Regions from separate parts of the Kitasatospora sp. NPDC094019 genome, predicted to be linked through region 3. Evidence: riboswitches for the same ligand, from Rfam matches in the RefSeq annotation. Region 3 holds a riboswitch; each other region holds the start of a gene.
What was found. Region 3 has a riboswitch for S-adenosylmethionine ahead of ACIQ9P_RS32890 (AAA family ATPase). Riboswitches for the same ligand answer to the same signal wherever they lie in the genome.
Positions count from the first base shown of each region.

Region 1 (5,039 bases), on a different contig from region 3:
AAGATCTGGCCGCCGATGAAGATCGCGCCCATCACGAAGGTGATGGCGAACCACGAGCGGAGCCTCTTCACGTCCCCGCGCTCGGCGGCGAAGACGCCGAGCTGACAGGTCAGCGAGGAGAGCACCAGGATCGTGGTGTTGACCGAGGAGAAGGGCACGTTGAGGGCGTGCGCCTTCTCGGTCCAGAACTCCGGCCCCTTGACGGAGCGGAGCGTGAAGTACATCGCGAAGAGGGCCGCGAAGAACATCAACTCGGAACTGAGCCAGACGATCGTTCCGACGCTGACCATGTTCGGCCGGTTGACCGATCCGTGCGCGTGCCCGGTTTCTACTGCTGTTGCTGTCGCCACGACGGACATTATGTCGGTCCCTTATTCCGTCTTCACGTCGGGGGGTCTCCCTCGGAGTGTCCGGTGCGTGCGGTATGCCCCCCTGGAGCCCGACGAGGCGTCCGGACCGGCGCTGAGCAGCGGCGTGTCCCTTTTCTGACGGTTGTTCGAAGGGCCCGTCCGGCCCCTCTGCGGCGTGTCGCGACGGGCTTCCGGGGGCCGTCGGGGGTAAGGGGAAGGTCCACTCGTCCGCCGTACGGGTGGACCGCGCGGTCCAGGGTGACGCGCCGTGCTCCGCCCGGACCAGTCGCCGCCGCGGCGGACTCGGGAGGAGATCGCGCGGGACGGCCTCGGCCGACGGTGATCGGGAGTAGCATCCGGGGAGAGGCGAACGTGGTCCGGATCACACGTGAGGGAGCAGAGCCCATGGCGTACACGACCGACGAGACGCTGACCGTTCTCGTCTACAGCCACGACCGAACCACCCGCGAGCAGGTGCTGACCGCTCTCGGGCGGCGGCCCGCGGAGGACCTGCCGGAGCTGGCCTACCTGGAGTGCGCGACCACCCCCGCGGTGCTCAAGGCGCTGGAGAAGGGTGGCGTCGACCTCTGCGTGCTGGACGGCGAGGCGGTACCGGCGGGCGGGCTCGGGCTCGCGCGGCAGTTGAAGGACGAGATCTACGGTTGCCCGCCGGTGCTGGTGCTGATCGGCCGGCCGCAGGACTCCTGGCTGGCCGCCTGGAGCCGGGCGGAGGCGGCCATCTCCCAGCCGGTGGATCCGGTCGCACTGGCGGAGGCCGCCGCCACGCTGCTGCGGTCCAGGCTGGCCAAGCGGGCGCCGGCCGCCCGCTGACCGGGCCGTACCGGTGTGTGCCGGTGCGGCCGGGCCCCGGTCCCGTCCGGCGCGGCACCCGGCGTCCCGCCCTTCGTCTCAGTAACGGAGACGAAGGGTGAACGGCCGGGCCCCGGCCCCCCGCCGCTCGATAGGCTGACTCCGTCCTTACGTCCTTCCCCGGGCACCGGGGTAGCGAGAGCTGGAGTCAGCCATGGTGAACGTGCAGCCTGCGAACGGTGGTAGCGACCCCGCGCAGGTGGTCCGCTCCTGGCCGGACATCCTGTCGGCGCTGCTGAGGCGGGAGGACCTCGACCGCTCGGCCACGGCGTGGGCGATGGACCGGATCATGAGCGGCGAGGCCACCCCGGTGCAGGTGGCCGGGTTCATGGTGGCGCTGCGGGCCAAGGGCGAGACGGTCGACGAGATCTCCGGACTGGTCGACTCGATGTACGCGCACGCCGAGCCGCTGGACATCCCCGGCCCGGCGGTGGACATCGTCGGCACCGGTGGTGACCGGGCCAGGACCGTCAACATCTCGACCATGTCGGCGATCGTCGCGGCCGCGGCCGGCGCCAAGGTGGTCAAGCACGGCAACCGGGCCGCGTCCTCGTCCAGCGGCTCCTCGGACGTGCTGGAGAAGCTGGGCATCAGCCTGGACCTCCGGCCGCGCCGGGTCGCCGAGATCGCCGAGGAGGTCGGGCTCACCTTCTGCTTCGCCGCGACCTTCCACCCGTCGATGCGGCACGCCGCGCCCGCGCGGCGCGACCTCGGGGTGCCCACCGCCTTCAACATCCTGGGGCCGCTGACCAACCCGGCCCGGGTGACGGCGCACGCGATCGGCTGCTTCGACACCCGCCTGGCGGGGCTGATCGCCGGGGTGCTCGCCCGGCGCGGTGCCACCGCGCTGGTCTTCCGGGGCGACGACGGGCTGGACGAGCTGACGATCAGCACCACCTCGCGGGTGTGGGTGGTCCGCGACGGCGCCGTCACCGAGACCTCCTTCGACCCGCGCGAGGTCGGCATCGAGCCGGTCGGCATCGAGGCGCTGCGCGGCGCGGACCCGGCGTACAACGCGGAGGTCGCGCGCCGGGTCCTCGCCGGGGAGCACGGCCCGGTCCGCGACGCGGTGCTGCTCAACTCGGCGGCCGCGCTGGTGGCGCTGGACCTCACCGACGCGCCGCTCGCGGAGCAGCTCGGGGCGGCCATGCGGCGTACCGCGACGGCGATCGACTCGGGTGCCGCGCGGGATCTGCTGAAGCACTGGTCCGAGGCCACCGCCCGGGCATGACACGGCAGTTGGGGCCCACCGGGAATCCTCCCGGTGGGCCCCGACCGGTGTCCGGGATGTGGACCCCTGTTTGACCGGGGGACGCACCCGATCTACAGTCTTGGCCAGGTCATGAGTGACAGCGACAAGCCCCAGCTTGCTGTCCGGCAACCCTCCTTCCGTGGCGGGGTGCCCTGGGTGAGGACCGGGCCGTGCGGCGAGCCGTCCGCGTGGCAAGCGCGGACACCCGGATCATCACGCACTCCCGGGGTCCCTGACCCGTAGACGGAGTGCATCCCCATGTCTCTCGCCACCGACCTCGCCATCGACCTCGGTACCCCCCTCGCCGTCCTCGGCCACGACGTCGAGGTCCCGCTCGCCAACGGCGACAAGGTCGCCTACGCGGCGCTCGACTACGCCGCCAGCGCCCCGGCGCTGCAGCGGGTCTGGGACGAGGTCGCCGCCTACGCCCCCTACTACGGCAGCGTGCACCGCGGCGCCGGCTACCTGTCCCAGCTCTCCACCGACCTGTTCGAGCAGAGCCGCCGCACCGTCGCCGAGTTCCTGGACCTGCGCGAGGACGACCAGGTGGTCTTCACCCGCGCCACCACCGACTCGCTCAACCTGCTGGCCGGCGCCGTCCCGGCCGGGACCCGGGTGTTCGCCTTCGAGACCGAGCACCACGCCTCGCTGCTGCCCTGGGCGCACGCCGGCCTGACCGTCACCTGTCTGCGCGCCCCGCGCTCGCACGCCGAGGCCGTCGCCGCCTTCGAGGCCGCGCTCGCCGAGGCGCCCGAGGGCCCGAAGCTGCTCTGCGTCACCGGCGCGTCGAACGTCACCGGCGAGCTCTGGCCGGTCGCCGAACTGACCAGGACCGCCCACCGCCACGGCGCCCGGGTGGTGCTGGACGCCGCGCAGCTGGCCCCGCACCACCGGGTCTCGGTGCGCGAGCTGGACGTCGACTGGATCGCCTTCTCCGGTCACAAGCTGTACGCGCCGTTCGGCTCCGGGGTGCTGGCCGGCCGGTCCGACTGGCTGGACGAGGCCGAGCCGTACCTGGCCGGCGGCGGCGCCACCCGTACGGTGGCCCGCGAGACCGACGGCTCGGTGGCCGTGCAGTGGCACACCGGCCCGGCCCGGCACGAGGCCGGCTCCCCGAACGTCATCGGCGTGTACGCGATCGCGGCGGCCTGCCGGGCGCTCACCGAGGCGGGGTTCGACGCCCTGGAGGCCCGCGAGCGGGCGCTGGTGGCCCGGCTGAAGGCCGGTCTGGCGGAGATCCCCGAGGTCAGGGTGCTGAACCTGTTCGGTGCCGACTCGGAGCGGGTGGGCGTGCTGTCCTTCGTGGTCCGGGGCTGGAACAGCTCGCACTTCTCGGCCGCGCTGTCCGCCGAGTACGGCATCGGGGTGCGGGACGGCCTGTTCTGCGCCCACCCGCTGGTGCGCACCCTGCTCGGCGACGAGGAGGCCGCGCCCTCGGAGTGCGGCGCGCCGGAGCCGTCGCTGCCGGGCGAGCGCAGCCTGAACGCGATCCGGGTGAGCTTCGGCGCCGGCACGCCGGACGAGCACGTGGACCGGTTCCTCACCGCCGTCCGGGAGCTGGTCAAGGACGGCGCGGCGTGGAGCTACCGGAACGAGGGCGGCCGCTGCGTCGCGGACACCCGCCGGGAGGGCTGAGGCCCCGTCGGGAGTGGCCGCTCCGCGGCTACCCCTTCCTCCCTATTCCTCCAGGCCGATCGCGAACGCGGCCTCCAGGTCGTGCTGGGAGTAGGTGCGGAAGGCGATCTGGGTCTCGGTGTGGGCCACGCCCGGGACCTTGTTCAGCCGACCGGGGATCACGTCGGCGAGGTCGTCGTGGCGGCGCACCCGCACCATCGCGACCAGGTCGTAGCCGCCGGTCACCGAGTAGACCTCGCTGACGCCCTCGATGGCGGCGATCGCCTCGGCGATCTCCGGGATGCGGTCGACGCTGGTCTTGATCAGGACGATGGCGGTGATCACGGTGGCGTACTCCTTTGTGAGGTGCCGCCAGGGTAGCGGGCGTCGGTCGCACCGTCGCGGGGGCGGGGGCGGCGGGGGCGGCGCTCGGCCAGGGCGCACGCGTAGAGGAAGCCGGTCATGAAGCCGATCACGTGCACCAGGTACGCCACCCCGGGTCCGGCGGAGTGCACCGACCACCACTGGAGCGTGAACCACAGGCCCAGCACCAGCCAGGCCGGGAACCGCAGCGGCAGGAAGAGCAGCAGCGGGACGAGCGTGGTGACCCGGGCGTGCGGGTGGAAGCGCAGGTAGGAGCCGAGCACGGCGGAGATCGCCCCCGAGGCGCCGATCAGCACCCGGGTCGAGTCCGCCGAATGGGCCTCGGCCAGCGCGAACCCGTAGGTGGTCAGCGCGCCGGCCGCCAGATAGAAGAGGAGGAACCGGGGGCGGCCGAGGCGGCGTTCCACGCTGGGGCCGAAGACGTACAGGAAGAGCAGGTTGCCGAGCAGGTGCAGCCAGCCGACGTGCAGGAAGAGCGCGCTGAGCACGGACAGGGCCGGGTGCTTGCCGGGGGTGGCCGCGGCCGGGCAGCCGGGTACCGGGTCCGGGGCCTCGGCCAGTTGGTCCGC
Region 1 is NZ_JBIWIF010000001.1:487,216-492,254, reverse strand. Features, by position in the region: gene ACIQ9P_RS02275 (heme-copper oxidase subunit III) at 1-359, opposite strand, end outside; gene ACIQ9P_RS02270 (hypothetical protein) at 756-1,181, shown strand; gene trpD (anthranilate phosphoribosyltransferase) at 1,375-2,451, shown strand; SAM riboswitch class IV at 2,559-2,676, shown strand; gene ACIQ9P_RS02260 (aminotransferase class V-fold PLP-dependent enzyme) at 2,731-4,107, shown strand; gene ACIQ9P_RS02255 (Lrp/AsnC ligand binding domain-containing protein) at 4,150-4,431, opposite strand; gene ACIQ9P_RS02250 (rhomboid family intramembrane serine protease) at 4,428-5,039, opposite strand, start outside.
Region 1: another riboswitch for S-adenosylmethionine. It lies ahead of ACIQ9P_RS02260 (aminotransferase class V-fold PLP-dependent enzyme); the one in region 3 lies ahead of ACIQ9P_RS32890 (AAA family ATPase).

Region 2 (5,039 bases), on a different contig from region 3:
CTGGTGTCTTCTGCGGCTTGACGCCCCGTCCGACGTTTCAAACTCTAGCCGATCCCCGCCCCGAAAAGCGAATCCGGCCGCAATCCTCATAAATGGACACGACAAAGAAACCCGAAGCCGGGTGGCGATGTTATTTCCAGAAGATTGGCCGCCCCGGGACCGTCCGCGCTTGTTGCGTGTCCGGTGCTCCCTGCCAGGCGACTGGGCGACAGTACTCCTCCCGCGCGCTCAGAACAAATCGCGCCCGGCCGGCCCGGTTCGTCGACCGGCCGGGCTGGTCCGCTGTCACATCCGCTGTCACATTCCCGCACCGCCCCGGGTCAGCAGGGCAGGACCGACCGACCTTCCCGAGGAGCGCTCCATGCACTCGTTCGCCCGCGCCGCTTCCGTCGCCGCGCTGACCGCCGCCCTCTCCGTCACCGCCACCTCCCTCCCCGCGCCGGCCGCCGCATCGGCCACCGGGGACACTTCCTCGGCGTATCCCCAGCGCTGGTCGGCCGCCTGGTCCGCGCCGATGATGCGGCCCTCCTCGGCGCCGTGGTTCGAGACCTGGGCCGTGCGGGGCTTCGACCACCAGTCGGTACGGCAGGTGGTGCGACTGGGCACCGGTGGCAAGGCCCTCCGGTTCCGGCTGTCCAATCTCTACGGGACGACACCACTGCGGCTGAGCGGGGCCACTGTCGGCCGCGCCGCCGACGGGGCGGCCGTCGTCCCGGGGACAGTACTGCCCTTGCGCTTCGGGCACCGGGACTCCGTCGTCGTCCCCGCGGGCGGAGAGGTCCTCAGCGATCCGGTGCCGCTGCCGGTGGCGGCCCGCGACCGGGTGGCGCTGACGCTCTGGTTCGACGGCGCGACCGGCCCGGCCACCTACCACCAGCTGTCCATGACCACGACCTACCGGGCCGACGGCGACCACCGCGGGGACACCGATGCGGCGGCGTTCACCGATGCCGTCCGCCCCGGGTACGGCTCCTGGTACTACCTCGGCGGGGTCGAGGTCACCGGCGGGCGGCCCGTGGGCAGGGCGGTGGTGGCGTTCGGCGAGTCCACCACCGACGGGTTCGGCGCCACCGTCGACGGCGACGACCGCTATCCAGACCTCCTCGCCGAGCGGCTCGTCGCCGCCGGCCGACCGCGCCCCGTCCTCAACGCCGGCATCGGCTCGAACAAGATGCTCGCCGATTCCGCCTGCGCCGGGGACAGCGCGCTGAGCCGCTTCCGGCGCGATGTGCTGGACCGACCGAACGTGGGCACCGTCATCGTCTCCCACGGCATGAACGACATCCTCCGCGGCGGCGACCAGATCTGCGGCGTGGACCGCGACGACCCGCCCGTGACGCTCCAGCGGCTGATCAACGCCCACCGCGCCCTGATCCGGGCCGCCCACGCCCGGGGCGTCAAGGCCGTCGGAGCCACCCTGATGCCCTTCGGCGGCGCGCCGTTCTGGACCGCGGGCGCCGACCGGCTGCGCCGCGACCTCAACGAGTGGATCCGTACCTCCGGCGCGTACGACGCGGTGGCCGACTTCGACCGCGCCGTCGATCCCGAGGGCACCGGCGCGATCCCGGACGGCCTCCACGCCGGCGACCACCTCCACCCCGGGCCGCTCGGCTACCGCGTGATGGCGGACAGCATCGACCTCGACAGCCTGCGCTGACTCGCCCGGCCGCCGGTCGCGGGGGGCGGCCCCCGCGACCGGGCCCGTCAGGTGAGGCGGAGGGCCTCGGTGAGACGGTCGGCCGCTTCGACGACCGTCTGCGAGAGAAGGGCGCCGGGGTGGCGGGTCAACCGCTCGATCGGGCCGGAGACGGCCACGGCGGCCACGACCCGGTTCGCCGGCCCCCGGACCGGGGCGGAGACGGACGCGACCCCGAGCTCGCGTTCCCCGATCGACTGGGCCCAGCCACGGCGCCGGACGCCGCTCAGCGCGGTCGCGGTGAAGCTGGCGCCCTGGAGGCCGCGGTGGAGCCGCTCGGGCTCCTCCCAGGCCAGCAGGACCTGGGCGGCGGCGCCGACCTTCATCGGGAGGGTGACTCCCACCGGAACGGTGTCGCGCAGCCCGGAGAGGCGCTCGGCGGCGGCCACGCAGATCCGGACACCGCCCTGCCGACGGTAGAGCTGGGCGCTCTCCCCGCTGACGTCGCGCAGCCGGGCGAGGACCGGGCCGGCGGCGGCCAGCAGCCGGTCCTCCCCGGCGGCGGCCGAGAGTTCACCGAGCCGGGGGCCGAGGATGAAGCGGCCCTCCACGTCACGGGCGACCAGCCGGTGCTGTTCGAGTGCGACGGCGAGCCGGTGCGCCGTGGGCCGGGCCAGGCCGGTCACCGCGACGAGGCCGGCCAGGGTGGTCGGTCCGGCCTCCAGGGTGCCGAGGATCGAGGTGACCTTGTCGAGCACGCCGACGCCGCTCGTGTTGTCCATGGATGTCTCCGTCTCAGATCCCGCGAGCCGCCCGGGGCGCGCTCGCGGAGGCCCCCCGTGGGGAGCGGGGGGGGTGGTCAGCGAGGGCGGGCCGAGCAAGTGGGCCGATTGCCTGCGCCGGGCACGAGACGGGTACGCGAAAGGTCCGGGACGGGAAGCGCCCGGCGGAAGGACAGCACAGAGAGCACCGTGTCTCCTCATCTTTCCCGCGCCACATTGGCGACAGGCCGGAGTTGGCACTGATCCCGGACGGCACGGCGCGTACTTCGGACGCCGGGTCGAACGGGGAGCTGCCGGGGCTTCGTAGGGCCGGTCCCTCCACCCCTCTGGATGATTCGCGAAGAACGATACAAGACTCCCCCGCCCGCCTGCCAAGCCCCCGTCCCCCGACCGCGGCCGGGCGGTGTCGCCGCGGTGTCCTACAGTCGGGCCGTATGACGACCCTGATCACCGAGGGCGGCCCGGTCGCGGACGATGCGACGGTCACGCGCACCGGCGGCGTGCCGCTCGCCCCGCCCGGCACCGCCTGGCCGACCTGTGCCGATTGCGGCGGCCCGATGCGGTTCCTCGCGCAGATCGTGCTGGACGGGTCCGGCGCCGCCGTGACCGGAGGTCCGGGTCCCCAGGACCGGGTGCTGGTTCTGTTCGCCTGCCAGAACCGTCCGGGAGAGTGCCGGGACTGGGACGCCCGTTCGGGTGCCAACGTCGCGCTGGTCCTCGCGGCCGACGCGCTGGTGCCGATCCCCCTTCCGGTGCGGTCCGACCCCGAGGGCCGTGAGGACGCCGACCCCGACGAGGACGAGGACGACTTCGGCGACGAGGACGACGAGGACGACGAGGATCTCCTGCTCCTCGGCGCCACCCGCGCCGCCGAGGCCCAGTTCCTCGCGGACGCACCGGACTTCGACCGCGCCCGCGCCGCCTGGGCGGACCGGACCGGCCGCCCCCGCACCCACGTGCTCGGCCAGCTCAACGGCGCCCCGGCCTGGCTCCAGAACGACGAGACACCGGACTGCCCGGCCTGTGCCGAGCCGATGCGGCTCGCCGTCCAGCTCCAGGAGGGGCCCGATCCCGTCACCGCCATGAACTTCGGCAGTGGCCGGGCCTACGCCTTCACCTGCTCCCCCTGCGCCGGCGCGGCGTTCCTCTGGCAGTGCTGACAGCAGTACCTGTGGCAGTACTGGACTGACGGCGGTGCGGACGGCGGTGCGGACGGCGGTGCCGACGGCACTGCCGAACCCCGGACGCGCCGCCGCCGTCAGGTGGCGGCGGCCGGGCGGTACCGGGCCACGACGCCCTCGACCGCCCGCAGCAGTCGCTCGCCCACCCGGTCCACGCTCCCGTTCTGGGTGCTGATCTGGGCGCCTTCGAGCACGAAGGTGATCTCGGCCGCCGCCTGTCCGGGGTCGGAGAGCCCGGCCCGCACACAGCTGCCGGTCAGCCGTCGGAGCTGGAACTCCTTGTGCTCCTCGATCACCTGCCGCCCCGGGTGGGAGCGGTCGGGCAGTTCGGCGAGGGAGTTGACGAACGGGCAGCCCCGGTACGAGAGCGTCGGCAGTCCCTCGGCGATGAAGCGGGCCAGGCCCAGGATCTGTTCCTCGGGCCGGTCCGGGTGCTCCGCCTCGACCCGGTCGAACGCGGCCCGGTAGTCGGCGACGACGATCCGCAGCCACTCCGCGACCAGCGCGTCCTTGGTCTCGAAATGACGGTAGATCGCCATTTTGGTGGTCCCGGCCTTCTCCGCGATCGCCTGCACGCCCACCCGCTGGATCCCCTCGGTCCGGAAGAGCTCCTCGGCGGCGTCGAGGACGCGTTCGCGGGGCGGCAGCTTCGCCACCCGGCTCGGCCTTCTGGCGGGCACTGTCATGACTGTTCACGGCCTCCGGTCGATCGCGGCCCGCGGTGCTTCCCCGGGGCTGTTACGGTACCAGTCCGTCCCACACGATACCGATCGGTATCGTGTGGAACTCTGCGGTACCAGTCGGTGCCGCACGCGATTCCGGGAGGGCCCTTGGACATCACCGAGTACGTGCGCCACGACGCGGTCGGTCTCGCCGAACTGATCGCCCGGCGAGAGGTGACCCCCGCCGAAGTGGAGGCGGCCGCGCGGGAAGCCGCGCGCTCGGTCGGCCCGCGGGTCAACGCCGTCGTGGAGACCTGGCCGGCCGACGACACGCCCCGCCCCGGCAGCACCCCGCTCGCCGGGGTCCCCTTCCTCGTCAAGGACCTCGGGGTGGAGGCCGCCGGGCGCCGGACGGAGCTCGGCAGCCGCCTCGCCGCCGGCCAGGTCGCCGCCGCCGACTCCACCCTGATGACGCGGCTCCGCCGGGCGGGCCTGGTGACCTTCGGGCGCACCGCCACCCCGGAGCTGGCCTACAGCACCACCACCGAACCCGTGCTGTACGGCGCCACCCGCAACCCCTGGGACCTCACCCGCAGCGCCGGCGGGTCCAGCGGGGGCGCGGGCGCGGCCGTCGCCGCCGGGATCGTCCCGATCGCGCACGCCACCGACGCCGCGGGTTCGATCCGCGTCCCCGCCGCCTACAACGGCCTGTTCGGGCTGAAGCCGACCCGCGGGCGGGTGCCGATGGGCCCGGCCGTGGACGAGATCTTCAACGGCC
Region 2 is NZ_JBIWIF010000031.1:7-5,045, forward strand. Features, by position in the region: gene ACIQ9P_RS37315 (SGNH/GDSL hydrolase family protein) at 362-1,657, shown strand; gene ACIQ9P_RS37320 (IclR family transcriptional regulator) at 1,705-2,418, opposite strand; SAM riboswitch class I at 2,613-2,755, opposite strand; gene ACIQ9P_RS37325 (DUF1963 domain-containing protein) at 2,853-3,578, shown strand; gene ACIQ9P_RS37330 (TetR/AcrR family transcriptional regulator) at 3,677-4,285, opposite strand; gene ACIQ9P_RS37335 (amidase) at 4,430-5,039, shown strand, end outside.
Region 2: another riboswitch for S-adenosylmethionine. It lies ahead of ACIQ9P_RS37320 (IclR family transcriptional regulator); the one in region 3 lies ahead of ACIQ9P_RS32890 (AAA family ATPase).

Region 3 (5,039 bases):
GGCGGTGGCAGCTGGGCCGACGCCTGCCCGGACGCCTGCGACCGGAGCGGCACCACGGCCAGCACCGGCGTCCGGCGCAGCCTCCGGTCCGCCCGGCGGGCCCGGCCCGGGTCGCCGTCCTGCTGGTGGGCCTCGCTCAGCTCCCCCAGCGCCGCCGCCAGCTCCGACTCCGCGCCGGCCTCCTCCAGCAGCGCGACGGCGCGTTCCAGCAGCTCCGTCCGCTCCGCGGGTCCGCCCGCCGCCGCCCGGATCCGCAGCGCCAGACCGCGGATCCGCGGGTGGCCGACCGGCCCGAGCCGGGCGAGCTGCTGGTCCGCGAGGGCGGCGGCGCTGCCCGGCCGGCCGAGGGCGAGCTGCGCCCGGGCCGCCCCGAGCCGCCAGGGCGCGATGGCGGGCAGGTGGTCCAGGCCCCAGCGGGCCATGGTGTCGCCGCAGGCGCGGTAGTCGGCGAGCGCCTGCTCGGCCCGGCCGAGGGCGAGCCGGTGACCGGCCAGCGCGTACCGGAGGTGCAGACCGGCGGGCGTGTGCTCCAGACCCGCCGGGGTGACCAGCTCCAGGAAGTGCGCCGCGTCCTGGTGCAGGCCGAGCGCGGTGCGGGCGGCAGCCATGGTCGCCAGCGGCAGCCCGACGGCCACGCCCCACGCCTCCGGCCGGACGTGCGCGAACGCGGCGCGCCCGGCCTCGTCGGCGCTCCGCAGGTCGCCCTGACGCAGCGCCGCCTCGGCGCGCAGGGCGGCCAGCAGGGCGTTCCAGTGGGCGCCGCAGCGGGCACCGGCGCGGTCGGCGAGCGGGACGCACCAGTGGGCGGCCCGGTCGGCCCGGTCGGCGTAGAGCAGGACGGTGAGCGCGGCGGTGAGGGATTCGGTGCGCACGCCGCCGAGGAGCCCGGCGCGCAGGACGAGCTCGGCGCGGACCACGGCGTCCTCGGGGGTCACGGTGCCGGCGAGGAGGGCGGCCAGCAGCCGCATGCCGTCGCCACGGTCGGCGCCGTCGCCCGACCCGGCCCGGCGGGCGGGGTTGGGGAGCAGCGCGGGGTACCAGTAGGCGAGCCAGTGGCGCAGGGCCTCGGTGCGGTCGGCCTGGCCGGGGACGGCTTCGAAGCGGGCGAGCGCGGCGGTGCCCTCGTCGATCCGGCCGTGCCAGAAGTGGAGGCGCAGGCGCTTGAGTTCGTGGCGCAGCGCGGTTTCGGCGTCGGTGACGGTGCCGGGGAGGGTGGGGACGCACTCGACGGCGGGGCCGGCGGGCGCGGCCGGGAGCCGCAGCAGGTGGGCCGGTACCGGTCCGAAGCCGCCGGTCGCGGTGGCCCGCCGTGGCGCCGGCTCCGCGGCGGCGCCCTCGTTCTCGTTCCCGTTCTCGTTCTCGACGGTGTCCGCCGCGGCGAGGGCGGCGCCCGGCGTCTCCCACGCGCCGCCGCCGAACTCCGGCAGCACCGCGCCGGGGTCCCCGGAGCCGGGGGCGGCCGCCGGCCCGAGCGAGCTGCGCAGATGTCCCTCGGCCACCCGGGCGTGCCCGTCGACGGTGGCCGCCGCCGCGCCGGCGGCCCGCAGGAGTCGGCCGGCCCGCTGGTGCAGGGCGGCGAGTTCGAGCGGCCGCATCGCGGCGAGCAGGTCCCCGGCGGCGGTGGGATGGCGGAAGCCGCCGTCGCGGAACAGCCCGGCCGCGTCCAGCAGGTACAGCGCCCGGGGCAGCGCGTCGGGGGCGAGCAGCAGCAGTTCGGCGAGGAGTTCGGGGGTGGCCCCGGCGCCGAGCACCGCGACGCCGCGCGCGTAGTGCAGGGCGAGCGGGTCGATCCGGTGCAGGCAGTGCATCAGGCCGCGCCGATAGCCCTCGCCGACGACGAGGGTGCCGGGGCTGCCGGCGCGCTCCTGGTCCCCGACGAGGCTGTGCACCAGCAGCGGGTTGCCGCCGGTGAGGGTGTGCGCCTCGGCGGCGTACCGGTCGGCGGCCGCGGCGCCGAGCCGGGTGCGCAGCACCTCGGCGACGAGTCCGGTGGTCAGCAGGTCGAGCCGGATGTGCTGGTGGTGCGGTTGGCGGGCGAGTTCGACCTCGAACAGCGGGTTGGCGGGGGTCATGGTCTCGCGCGAGCTGAGCACGGTGAGCACGCCGGTGCCCCGGGTGCGGCGGACCAGGTAGAGCAGGAACTCCAGCGACTGCGGGTCGGCGTCCTGCCGGTCGTCGACGGCGATCAGCACGGGGGCGCGGTCGGCCAGGCCGCGGACCAGCCGGAACAGGCCCTCCAGGACGCGCTGGGTGAGCCGCCCGGCGGGGCGGTCGGACGGGGCTGGGTCGGTGCCGGCGGCCGCGCCCTCGGCGAGCAGGGCCTCGGCGGTGGCGGCCTCCTCGGGTTCGAGGTCGGCGCCCTGGAGGAGTTGCCGGGCCAGGCCGAGCGGGAACTCGCGTTCGAGCGGCGAGCCGGTGCCGACCAGGACCTGGACGCCGCGCTCGGCGGCGGTGTCGGTGAAGGTGTAGAGCAGGTCGCTGCGCCCGCTGCCGACGGACCCGTGCAGCACGATCACGCTCCCGGCGCCGGCGGCGCAGCGGTCGAGGGCGTGGTGCAGCCGGCGGTACTCGGACTCGCGGCCGGCGGGCGGGGTTCTCGACGGGCCGTACGGATCGTACGGATCACGCGGCGGGGGCACGGGAAGGGGGGACATCCGTTCTCCTGGTGCAGGGCGCACGGGAGGACGGGCCGCTGGGCGCTCCTCCTCGCGCGGGTTCGTGGGCGAGGGAATCGGAGGGACCGACCGGGGCGGGCGGGGACGCCCGGCCGGCCGACCGGCTCAGCGACAGAGGGAGCTGGCGCGCCGCAGCAGGTCGACGTCGAGGCGGGCGACCAGTCGCAGGTCGGCTCGGAGCAGCGGGGCGGCGGACGTCGTACGCGAACCGACGGGCGACGACGGCCACGCACCCGCGCGGTGTCCACCTGCCCGCTGTTCCACGACGTTCTCCGTCCCCCGCGCCCTCCCGGGCCCATGACCGCGCTTGTGACGGTCCGTCGGTCGGACGGACCCTCACCTGGCTTATCCCCGGGGCACCCCACCGCAGTGTGGGGGTTGCCGGTCAGCCGGCCGGGGCCTTGGGGCTGACACTCTTCGCCGCCCCCGAGTCTAGGAAGCGCCCGGCGAGCGCGTCAATCGGCCGGGCCCCGGAATCCGGCCCACCGGCCGGTTCAGCACGGGGCGCAACGGGCGCGCAACACACCCGCCACAGTGCGCCGGGGCGCGCCGCGGCCCACGTGCTCGGCCCGCTCGGCCCGCCCAGCACGCTCGACACCGCTCGACCCCGCTCGGCCCGCCCGGCCCCCTCAGCCGGCCAGGCCGTGCCCGGCCAGGCGGCGGCGCAGCCCGGCGAGTTCGCGCCGGACCAGCGGCGGCAGCCCGTCCACCCCGCCGCCGGCCGCCGCGAGCACCGGACCCAGCAGGTCGGCGGCCGCCCTCGGGTCCTGGGCGAGCAGGTGGCAGTCGGCCACCCGGACGGTGAACAGCAGACGGGCGGAGGGCAGTTGGTCGGGCGCGAGCAGCGCGAGCGCGGTCTCGGCGGCGTCGACGGCCCGGCGGGCCAGCCGGGGGTCCTCGACGGCGGCGGCCGCGTCGCGCAGGGCGGCGGCCGCGCCGGCCTCGACCCGCAGCCGCATCGAGGCGATGGAGAGCCAGGCGGCGTCGGACTCGTCGTGGACCCCGATGTGGTCGAGGTGGAGCCGGGAGCGGCCGAGGTGGCGGACGGTGGCGCGGACGTCGCCGGTGAGGGCGTGGGCGCGGGCCTGGGCGATCTGGCCCATGGCTCCGGCCCAGTGCCGGGCCGGGGCCACCCGGGAGATCTCGCGGGCGTAGCCGAGCGCGGCGTCCGGATCGCCGTCGAGGCGGGCGAGGAAGCTCATGTCACTGAGGGCGGCGACCTGGGTGGCGTGGTCCCCGGCGAGTTCGGCCCAGCCGAGGGCGCGGGTGAAGCAGGCCATCGCGGTGGCGTTGCGGCCGTCCTGCATCCGCAGGGCGCCCGCGGCGTGGGCGTACTCGCCGGCGAGCCGGGCCAGCGGGCGACGGTCGGGTCCGGCCGGGTGGGCGGCCAGACGGCGCAGGACGACCCGCAGGGTGTCCTCGACGGCCGCGGTGCCGGGAGCGGCGGGGCTGTCGCCGGCCCGCAGGTGGGCGGCGAGCAGGCCGGCCAGGGCGTGGGCGGTGTCGGGGTCGAGCGGGGCGGTCGTGTCGGGGTCGGCGGCGCGGAACGCGGTGTGCAGGGCAGCCAGTTCGGGCGCGGCGGGGACGGCGCAGCCGGCCGCGTCGTGGAGGGGGCAGAGCAGCCCGTAGTCGGGGAGGCGGTCGGGCAGGTGGGCGGCGAGGCCGGCGGGCAGGACAGGGGCCAGGGCGGCGACCGGCGGGCCGGGCAGCGGGGGGCGGGTCCAGTCCCCGGGGACGGGCACCGGGGGCGCCCCGAGCACGGCGACAGCGGGTACGAGGACGGGAACGGAGGCCGGGGCCGGTCCCTCCTCGGCGAGGCGGCAGGCGGCCCGCAGTTCGCCGCCGGCGTGGAGGAGGTCGTCGAGGCGGTCGGCGACCCGGGGGCTGGTGCGTCGGGTGCCGTGCTCCAGTTTGCTGACGGCGGTGTGGTCGTAGCCGATCTCGGCGCCGAGCTGGGCCTGGGTCAGGCCGGCCCGACGGCGCCACTGCCGCAGCCGGTGGCCGAAGGCCCGCCAGAGGTGGTCCTCGACGGGCGTGGTCGCCGCCCGGTTCCGGTGCACGGGGCTGCCCTCCCGAGTGCGTTCCGGGCCCTCCGGTGGGAGAGGTCCGCTGAGGAGGACGGTACTGGACGAGGACCCCCGACGTACATGAGGTGGTCTCAACCACTTCTGCACGCTGGTCTCAACCTCTCTACACGGTGGTCTCAACCTCTCCTCTCTATTGGTCTCTACCTCACCACGCACCGGTCTCGACCTCTCCGACCACTCCGACCTGCCCGGACGCCTTTTTCACCGTCATGTTTCTTGTGCCGATGGCTCATTGACGCGTCAGGGTGACACTTGACGGAACTTGCCAACCCCCCGT
Region 3 is NZ_JBIWIF010000020.1:141,828-146,866, reverse strand. Features, by position in the region: gene ACIQ9P_RS32890 (AAA family ATPase) at 1-2,654, opposite strand, end outside; SAM riboswitch class IV at 2,974-3,097, opposite strand; gene ACIQ9P_RS32885 (helix-turn-helix domain-containing protein) at 3,305-4,735, opposite strand.

Region 4 (5,039 bases), on a different contig from region 3:
TCACCGACCCGGTCCGCTGTCACTCTCAAGCTGTGAGTGCTAACGCCAATGATTAGCACTCCGGGTGGGTGAGTGCAAGCCCAATCGGGCAATCCGCGAGCCGCGCCACCCACCCCGCGCGGCCGCCCCCGACCACCCCGGCCCCCGGGGCCGGGCATGGCGGCGGGCCCGTACGACCGAGGTCGTACGGGCCCGCCGTGAGAATCAAGAGGTGCGCCAGCCGATGGGCCGAGCAGAGCTCCCGGGTGTCGGAAAGGTCAGACCGCCGCGCGGACCATGTCCGCCTGCGGACCCTTCTGCCCCTGAGAGATCTCGAACTCGACCCGCTGGCCCTCCTCAAGGGTGCGGTAGCCGTCCATCTGGATCGCGCTGTAGTGGACGAAGACGTCCGCACCACCGTCGACCGCGATGAAGCCGTAACCCTTCTCCGCGTTGAACCACTTGACGGTGCCCTGAGCCATTCCGAACTCCCCTAGTGCTGTGCTGGCCCTTCACGCGCCCGCAGGTCTGCGGGCCCGGGTCTGGTTGGAGGCCGGCCCGGGGAACCCCCCCTGGGCACAGCCGCGCACGCCGCAATCCTCCCGGTGCCGCCGAACGGCATCCGGCGAACGGGTGATTGCGTCGACCGCGGCTGAATGTATCCGGATCGACGCCCTCTGCAACAGAGCCAATGGCGGGGAATTCACCCGCGGCACCACTGGACAGGACGGGCGCAATCGGGATAAAGTCCCGCATTCCCCGCCGGACATAGCGGACCTATTACGTGAAATGTCCGCCAGAATTCTGACACCGGCCTGACATGTATCCCGGTCCCGGACCCGCCCCGACTCCGGTGGGGCGGGGCGTCGGCGGTGGTGGCGGTGCGGTGGATTCGTTCCCGGACAAGGGCGGCGGGCGCGCGCTGTTCCCGGTCCAGCGACACTTTACTCCGCCCGGGACCGAATATATTCCCGCCAAAATAAGCGCGGCCGTCCGCGGCACGGAATTCCGTGCCGCGGACGGCCGTCGACGACGCGTCCGCCCCGGAGCGAACGGACCGCCGGAGGATCACCCGCCGGCGACCGCCGGGATGATCGAAATGCTCGCGCCGTCCTTGATCTCCGTCTCCAGGCCCTCGGCGAACCGCACGTCGTCGTCGTTCACGTAGACATTGACGAAACGGCGCAGCTTGCCGGTGTCGTCGAGGATCCGCGCGGCGATCCCGGCGTGGTTGCGCTCCAGGTCGGCGATGACCTCGCCCAGCGTGGCGCCCTCGGCGGGCACCTCGCTCACGCCACCGGTGTAGGTGCGCAGGATGGTCGGGATGCGGACGTTGGCGCTCATGGGGGTCTCCTAGCTACGACGGGCGCTGGGCGGGGCGGTCGGGGACGACGGGGTCAGTCGGAGGCGAGGCCGGCGCCCCGGAAGGCGTCCAGGGTCGGCCGGATGACGGCGGTCATGCCGGCCTCGGAGACGGCGTCGAGGGTCTTCAGCCCGTCCCCGGTGTTGATGGCGACGGTCTCCTTCGACGGGTCCAGCCGCCCGGTCTCGACCAGCTTCCTGAGCACGCCGACGGTCACGCCGCCCGCGGTCTCCGCGAAGATGCCCTCGGTCCGGGCCAGCAGCCGGATCGCCGCCACGACCTCCTCGTCCGTGACGTCCTCCACCGCGCCACCGGTGCGCCGGGCGATGTCGAGCACGTACGGGCCGTCGGCCGGGTTGCCGATCGCCAGCGACTTGGCGATGGTGTCCGGCTTGACCGGCCGGATCACGTCGTGACCGGCCTTGAAGGCCGCCGAGACCGGCGAGCAGCCCTCGGCCTGGGCGCCGAAGATCCGGTACGGCCGGTCCTCGACCAGGCCCAGCTTGATCAGCTCCTGCAGCCCCTTGTCGATCTTGGTGAGCTGGGAGCCCGAGGCGACCGGGATCACGATCTGCTCCGGCAGCCGCCAGCCGAGCTGCTCGCAGATCTCGTAGGCCAGCGTCTTGGAGCCTTCGCCGTAGTACGGCCGCAGATTGACGTTGACGAAGCCCCAGCCCTCGCCGGCCGGATCGCCGATCAGCTCCGAGCAGAAGCGGTTCACGTCGTCGTAGTTGCCCTCGATGCCGACCAGCTCACCGCCGTAGACCCCGGCCATCACGACCTTGCCCTGCTCCAGGTCGTGCGGGATGAACACGCAGGACCGGAAGCCCGCCCGGGCCGCCGCCGCGCCGACCGCGCCGGCCAGGTTGCCGGTCGAGGAGCAGGACAGCGTGGTGTAGCCGAACACCCGGGCCGCCTCGATGGCGCAGGCCACCACGCGGTCCTTGAAGGAGTGGGTCGGGTTCCCGGAGTCGTCCTTGATGTGCAGCTGGCCGGTGAAGCCGAGCTCGCGGCCCAGGTTGTCCGCCTTCACCAGCGGAGTCCACCCCGGGTTGAGGTTCGGCTTGGTCGCCACGTCGGCCGGGACGGGCAGCAGCGGCGCGTAGCGCCAGATCGACGCCGGACCGGCCTCGATCCGCTTGCGCAGCTCCTCGGCGCCCTCGCTGCCGAACTCGTAGGCGATCTCCAGCGGACCGAAGCACTCGAGACAGGCGAAGCTGGGACCGAGCGGGAACCGGGTGCCGCACTCGCGACAGGACAGCGCGGTGGCGGGGCCGAGGTCGACGGCGACGGGTGCGGCGGTGTCGATAGCCATGATGGTACGGAGACCTCTCTCCTCATCTTCCCCAGGACGCGGTCGCGCCCGGGCCGGAATTGGCACCTGTCCCGCCGGGGCCGTGGGCCGACCGTGCGAGAAGGTTGCCGGGACGTCAACGGGCCGTTCCCTCAGTCCCTCTGGATGAGCTCTGTGAAGTTGTGGTTCTGCGCAGTGGCGACCCCGGCGTGCGAAGGTCCGACCGCTGTACGAAGACTGTATCCGAAGGCCCCGGCCCCGAACGGGACCGTCCGCCACGCGAGATGACCCGTCCCACTCTCTCCCGGCCGAGGGCCGGGGGAGCCCCATCCGTCGAGGAGAGCACCGTGCCCGCCGAACCGACCCCCGCGCCCCTCCCCGAGACCGCGTCCTGGCTGCGGCGGCGCTCGTGGACCGCGGCCGACCGGCCGGTTCACACGCTCGTGGCCGCCAAGCGCGCCCTCGGTCCGGCCGGCACCGTCAGCGTCGTGCTGCCCGCCCTGGACGAGGAGGCCACCGTCGGCGGGATCGTCCGGGTGATCCGGCGGGAACTGATGGAGCGGCTGCCGCTGGTGGACGAGCTGGTGGTGGTCGACTCCGGCTCCGCCGACGCCACCGCCGAGGTCGCCGCCGCGGCCGGTGCCACCGTCGTCCACCGGGACGCCATTCTGCCCCGGCTGCCCGCCGCCCCCGGCAAGGGCGAGGTGCTGTGGCGGTCGCTGCTGGTCACCCGCGGCGAGATCGTCTGCTTCGTGGACGCCGACCTGCGCGAGTTCCACCCCACCCTGGTCTCCGGCATCCTCGGCCCGCTGCTGACCGAGCCGGACATCCAGCTGGTCAAGGCGATGTACGACCGGCCGCTGGAGGCCGACGGCGCGGTGGTACCGGCCGGCGGCGGCCGGGTCACCGAACTGGTCGCCCGGCCGCTGCTCAATCTGCACTGGCCGGAACTCGCCGGTTTCGTCCAGCCGCTCGGCGGCGAGTACGCGGCCCGCCGCTCCCTGCTCGAACGGCTGCCCTTCCCCACCGGCTACGGCGTCGAGCTCGGCCTGCTCGTCGACGCCCTGGAGACGGCCGGACTGGACGCGCTCGCGCAGGTGGACGTCGGCATCCGCCACCACCGGCACCAGGACGCCCAGGCACTCGGCCGGATGGCGGCCACCATCTACCGCACCGCGTTGGAGCGGCTGGACCGCACCCACCGGCTGAAGGCGTCCGCCGACCTGGTTCGCCCCCAGCTCACCCAGTTCACCCGCGACCCGCTGACCCGCGCCTTCACCGCCCACACCCACCCGGTCAGCGCGACCGAGCGGCCGCCGATGCACACCCTTCCCGAGTACGCCACCCGACACCGATGACGCGTCCCGCGGGTTTGCCGCCCCGGAGCCACGGCAACGAACCAACCATGGGCGATCTCACGACCGAACGTTCGAATCCGACCGGCGCCGCCCCCGTGCTGGTGGCGTCCAACCGGGGGCCGGTGTCGTTCGGCACCGCCGAGGACGGCAGCCTCACCCTCCGCAGAGGCGGCGGCGGGCTGGTCTCCGGGCTGTCCGCGATCGACGACCCGGACGCCGTCTGGGTCTGCGCCGCCCTCTCCGACGCCGACCGCAGGGCCGCCCGCGAGGCCCCGGACGGCAGGCTCGACCGGGCCGGCCACGACGTCGGCGGCCAGGCCGTCCGGATGCTCGGCATCGATCCCGAGACCTTCGCCCGCGCGTACAACGGCATCGCCAACTCGACCCTCTGGTTCGTCCACCACCTGCTCTGGAACACCCCGACCGAACCCGTCTTCGACGCCGGCTTCCGCACCGAGTGGGCGGCCTACACCGCGTACAACACGGCCTTCGCCGAGGCCCTCGCCGCCGAGGCCGCCCCCGGGGCCGCCGTCCTGGTGCAGGACTACCACCTCTCACTGGTCCCGGCGCTGCTCCGCGCCGCCCGCCCCGACCTGCGGATCGGCCACTTCTCGCACACCCCCTGGGCGCCGCCCGAGTACCTGCGGCTGCTGCCCGACGACATCGCCGGGACCGTCCTCACCGGCATCCTCGGCGCCGACCGGGCGGGCTTCCTGACCCGCCGCTGGGCCCTCGCCTTCGCCGACTGCTGCGAGCGGTACCTCGGCGCGGACGTCGACCGCGAGGCGCTCACCGTGACGTTCGGGGGCCGCACCACCGCCCTCGGCGTCCACGGCCTCGGCGCCGACGCCGACTTCCTGCGCGAGCGGGCCCACCGGCCGGACGTCGACGAGCGGCTCGCCACCCTGCGCGCGACCGTCGGCGACCGCCGCACGATCGTCCGGGTCGACCGCACCGAGCTGAGCAAGAACATCGTCCGCGGCTTCCTGGCCTACCGGCACCTGCTGCGCACCCGCCCCGAGTGGCGGGACCGGGTCGTCCACAT
Region 4 is NZ_JBIWIF010000006.1:512,600-517,638, forward strand. Features, by position in the region: gene ACIQ9P_RS17170 (cold-shock protein) at 258-461, opposite strand; gene ACIQ9P_RS17175 (ubiquitin-like small modifier protein 1) at 1,048-1,323, opposite strand; gene thrC (threonine synthase) at 1,377-2,657, opposite strand; SAM riboswitch class I at 2,677-2,808, opposite strand; gene ACIQ9P_RS17185 (glucosyl-3-phosphoglycerate synthase) at 2,984-3,994, shown strand; gene ACIQ9P_RS17190 (trehalose-6-phosphate synthase) at 4,042-5,039, shown strand, end outside.
Region 4: another riboswitch for S-adenosylmethionine. It lies ahead of thrC (threonine synthase); the one in region 3 lies ahead of ACIQ9P_RS32890 (AAA family ATPase).